DNA from 2 places in the Kitasatospora sp. NPDC087861 genome. Region 2 is predicted to be linked to the other one. Evidence: predicted binding sites of a transcription regulator. Region 2 holds the regulator's gene; the other holds the start of a gene.
The links. The regulator HspR, encoded in region 2, represses chaperone genes until heat shock. The targets are predictions, from matches to a motif close to TTGAGNNNNNNNNNCTCAA.
Positions count from the first base shown of each region.

Region 1 (2,397 bases), on a different contig from region 2:
GCTCACCGTGCCGCCGCTGTTGTTGTTGTCCTGCTGAAGTTCTGTCACGGTCACGCCACCGCCCCCAGGGCTGCGGGCCGGCCACCTGTGGGGATGGCGGGGCTCCGCTCGTAGTCTTGTTCCGTCGTGGACTGTGCCGGGTCCGCCGTCCCGTCGCGCGCCCGGGTCGGTGGGCGGATTGTCGGCCGCCCACTTCTCCCGCGCACTTCGCAGCGTACGGACAGTGGATGCTTCCCGGCAGGTGGACCGGACATTTCCGGCCCGTGGACCGGCCGTCGGGCCGCCCGCGGACCCACTGCACGAGTGGGCACGGGCCGATACCTTACCCGGCGATTTTTCCCTGCGTAACGGTACGTATGCAGTCGAGTTGACGCCAAGTTGCCGGTCAGAGCCCCTGTCGGCGGGTTGATCGGAAGAAGGTCTGGACCAATAGCGGGAATCCGGCCGACCGGTTTCCCGATGGTCTTCACCGGCTTTTCTCAGGTGCCTCTCAGAACCTCGACGTAACGTGGTCACGACAACGCCCCGCCGGGTGGGATCCGCGGCGCGCGCCGGTACGTTGGGCACCTGGGTGAGGGGCCGGTGGCTGCGGGCGTGGAGCGGAGGCGGCATGGCTGGGGTGCGGCGAGGCGCCGGACACGTCGGGGCGCCGTCGGCGGGCCCGCCGTACGGGATGCTGCGCCACGGCCTGCGCACCGGCGTCGTCGAATGGCTGCTGGCGCGGGTGCCGACCCCCCGGCGCAACCCCTTCACCCTCGGCTATCTCGCGGTGGTGGGTGCCACCACGACTTTTGCCAAACTCGCCGATCCGGAACTCGTGCAGCGGCTGCAGGAGGCCTCCAGTTCCGACGGTCACAACCTCCTGCAGCATCCGCTGCGCGCGCTGCTGCTCAGCGGTTTCTGGGTGGCCGGCGAGGTGTGGATGCCGTACCTGTGGGGATTCGCCGTCACCCTCGCGCCGCTGGAGCGCCGGATCGGCTCGGCCCGGGCGGCGGCGGTCTTCGCGATCGGACACGTCACGGCCACCCTGCTGTCCCAGGGCGTGGTGATCGTCGCGGTGGAGACCGGACGGCTGGAGACCCGGGCGCTGGACTACCTGGACATCGGCGTCAGCTACGGCGTGCTCGCCTGCCTGGGCGCGGTGGCCGGACTGCTCCCCCGGCGCGGCCGGCTGGTGGCGCTCGGCGGCGCCGGGCTGCTGATCGCCGAGCAGATCCTCACCGATCGGGACGTGGTCACCGCCGTCGGGCACCCGGCCGCGGTGCTCACCGGGGTGGCGCTGTGGCGCTGGCTGCGCCGGACCCAGGCGCGTCGGCCGCGGCCGCGTCGTACCGGGGTGGAGGCCGCGGGCTCCGCGCCCGCACCGGGTGGCGCCCCGGTCCTGGACGCGCGCTGACCCCTTCGGGTGCTTTCCCCGGACGCTTTTGACGGCGCCGCCTGCCGCTCCCTCCCGTTCGCTCACGGCGAACAAGCCCGCGGGAACATCCGGCGGGCGCCAGGCCTTAGTCAGGTCGACTCAACTTCACTGACTGGGGAGAGATCATGGCATCGACGTCCACACCGCTCACCCTGCCCGTGCTGCCGCTCGACGACGAGGTCGTCCTGCCGGGCATGGTCGTTCCGCTGGACCTGAAGGACACCGAGGTGCGGGCCGCGGTCGAGGCCGCCCGCGCGGCGGCCACCGGCGCCGGCAAGCCGCAGGTCCTGCTGGTCCCGCGGGTGGACGGCTCGTACGCGGCGGTCGGCACCCTGGCCACCGTCGAGCAGGTCGGCCGACTGGCCGATGGGGAGCCGGCGGCGCTGGTGCGCGCCGTGCGCCGGGTCCGGATCGGGGTCGGCACCACCGGCCCCGGCGCCGCCCTGTGGGTGGAGACCACGCCGTTCCGGGAGTCCTCGGTGGACACCCCGGTGGCCGGCCGGGCCGCCGAGCTGGTCAAGGAGTACAAGGCGCTGTCCACCCAGTGGCTGCGCCGGCGCGGCGCCTGGCAGATCGTCGACCGGGTGGCCCAGATCGAGGGCGTCGGTGAGCTCGCCGACAACATCGGCTACGCGGCCTTCGTCACCGCCGAGCAGAAGCTCAAGGTGCTGCTGGAGGCCGACCAGGTCGCCCGCCTGGAGTACGCGCTGACCCTGCTGCGCGACCACCTCGCCGAGGAGGAGGTCAACGACACCATCCGCAAGGACGTCGAGGAGGGTGTGGCCAAGCAGCAGAAGGAGTTCCTGCTCCGCCGCCAGCTGGAGGCCGTCCGCAAGGAGCTGGCCGAGCTGAACGGCGACCCGGCCGACGAGGAGGGCGACTACCGCGCCCGGGTCGAGGCCGCGGAGCTGCCCGAGAAGGTCCGGGAGGCGGCGCTCAAGGAGGTCGACAAGCTGGAGCGGTCCTCCGACCAGTCGCCC
Region 1 covers NZ_JBIUUS010000003.1:196,811-199,207, reverse strand. The annotation lists gene ACIOJE_RS05930 (response regulator transcription factor) at 1-48, opposite strand, end outside; gene ACIOJE_RS05925 (rhomboid-like protein) at 611-1,396, shown strand; gene lon (endopeptidase La) at 1,543-2,397, shown strand, end outside.
Region 1: the regulator HspR is predicted to act here: its motif matches at 1,502-1,520, upstream of lon (endopeptidase La).

Region 2 (2,397 bases):
GCGCTCGAAGACCTCGTCGGCGAGGTAGCTGACGATGGCCCGGTCGTGGATGAAAGCGGCCACGTTGAGGTCCTCGATCACCGGTATGACGGCCGACCGGCGATCGATCACGAACAGCCGGGTGTAGGGCTCGTCCAGGGTGCGCACCTGGGCGCCCGCCGAGGTGACGGTGGCGACGTACTCGCGCGTGGGCGCGTGGTAGCGGGTGCTGGGGTGGTAGATCGTCCGCAGTGAGGCGCCCCGGCGGAGCGTGTCCAGGTCGCGGCCTATGACCGTGGTCAACGCCTCGGGTGGCCGCGGGCCACCGGGCTGCGCCGCGAGTATCTCCTCGGAGGCGCTGGTCACCAGCTGGTGCAGCCGCTGGTTGATAAGAACCTTCCCCCGAATGTATTCGATGGTTCCACCGGCCTGCTCCGGTCGGTGATAAGTGTCGGCGAGTTCTTGCAGATCACCGGGGAGTGCAGCTGCGCGCGTCAGCAGATTGAGCGCCTTTCGCTGCCAGGCGGCGCTTAGCCCCTTGGAGAGTTGTGCCGGGTCGACCGCGATGAGCACGCCGGGAGCGTCGATGTCCGCGACGAGCAGCCCGATGTCGAGTAGCTCCGCGAGACGGTCCTTGTCGTCGCTGCTGACATCCGCGGTGACAACTCTTCCCCCGGTGAGCACGGTGTTTCGGTACAGAGCCCGGGCCTCGGAGGAAAGTACGCCCAATCCGCCCGTGGTCACCCCGGGATCCTCGGTCCCACTCATCGGTGGCTCCTCGTCACTGACTGGACTGCTCTGCAGCTTAGGTGTGCGGCGCTCGATGAGGATCTTAGGCACCAAATCCACTCCCGGGTGTCCTGGCGAACTCCGGGCGCTGCTGCGGCACAGGGGCACTCTCTCACTACACACCAGCCGCCGGCACCCCCCGGGTGGAGGGGAGCCGGCGGCTGGAGGTGTTCAGCCAAGTCAGCGCTTGGGGCGCCAGACGACGAGGGCGCTGGACTGGGTGGGGGGCTGGTACGGGACGAGGTCGCGGCGGTAGGAGGCGTGGACGGCGGCCTCGCGCTGCTGGAGGGCGGTGGCGGCGCCCTCCAGGGAGTCGACGAGCTCGGTGATGCGGGACTGGAGGGCCGTGACCTGGTTCTCCAGCTCGATGATCCGCTTGATGCCGGCCAGGTTGATGCCCTCGTCCTGGGACAGCCGCTGGACCTCGCGCAGTTGCTGGATGTCGCGCGCGGAGTAGCGGCGGCCGCGGCCGGCGGTGCGGTCGGGGCAGACGAGGCCGAGGCGGTCGTACTGGCGCAGGGTCTGCGGGTGCAGGCCGGAGAGTTCGGCGGCGACGGAGATGACGTACACCGGGGTGTCCTCGGTGAGTACGTACTGCGGTGGGGCGGCGGGGCGCCGGGTGCGGCGGCTGTCGCCGGGCAGGCCTTCGCCGATGCCGGGCCCGATGGGGCCGATGCCGGGGCCGATGGGGCTGTCGGGGATCATCTGGTCGTCACGCTCCCTTCGCCGCCCGGAAGAGGGCGGCTCGTGGGTCGTCGGAGGCGGTGGCCTCGCGGTACTGCTCCAGGGCGTTCAGCGCGTCGCCGGAGACGCGCTGCGGCACCACGACCTCGACGGTGACGAGGAGGTCGCCGCGGGTGCCGTCCTTGCGGGTGGCGCCCTTGCCGCGGGCGCGCATGGTGAGGCCGTTGGCGCTGCCGGGGGGCAGCTTGAGCTTCACGGCGGGGCCGTTGAGCGTGGGCACCTCGATGGTGCCGCCGAGGGCGGCTTCGGGGAAGGTGACGGGGACGGTGACGGTGAGGTTGTCCCCCTTGCGCCCGAAGACGGGGTGCGGGTCGACGTGCACGGTGACGTAGAGGTCGCCGGGCTGGCCGCCGCGTTCGCCCTGGGCGCCCTTGCCCTTGAGCCGGATGCGCTGGGCGTCCTGGACGCCGGCCGGGATGCGCACCTGCATGGTGTGGGCGGAGCTGGCCCGGCCGCTGCCGTGGCAGTCGGCGCACGGGTCGTCGACGATCATGCCGCGGCCGCGGCAGTCCTTGCACGGCTCGGAGAGCGCGAACGCACCCTGGCCGCGGCTGACGGTGCCGGCGCCGACGCAGGTCGGGCAGACCCGCGGGGTGGTGCCGGACTTGGCGCCGGTGCCGTTGCAGCTGCGGCAGGGGGCCTGGCTGGTCATCCGGAGGGGGACGGTCGCGCCGTCGACGGCCTCGTCGAAGGCGAGGGTGACCTCGGTCTCGACGTCGGTGCCGCGCCGGGGCTGGGCCTGCCGGCCGCCGCTCCGGTTGAAGAGTCCGCCGAAGACGTCGCCGAGTCCGCCGCTGCCGGTGTTCTGGCTGCCGCTGAAGAGGTCGCCGAAGTCGAAGCTGTAGCTGCCGGTGCCCTGGCCGGGGCCGCCGGCCCGGAAGCCGC
Region 2 covers NZ_JBIUUS010000006.1:145,979-148,375, reverse strand. The annotation lists gene ACIOJE_RS11615 (helix-turn-helix domain-containing protein) at 1-819, opposite strand, end outside; gene ACIOJE_RS11610 (heat shock protein transcriptional repressor HspR) at 949-1,473, opposite strand; gene dnaJ (molecular chaperone DnaJ) at 1,481-2,397, opposite strand, start outside.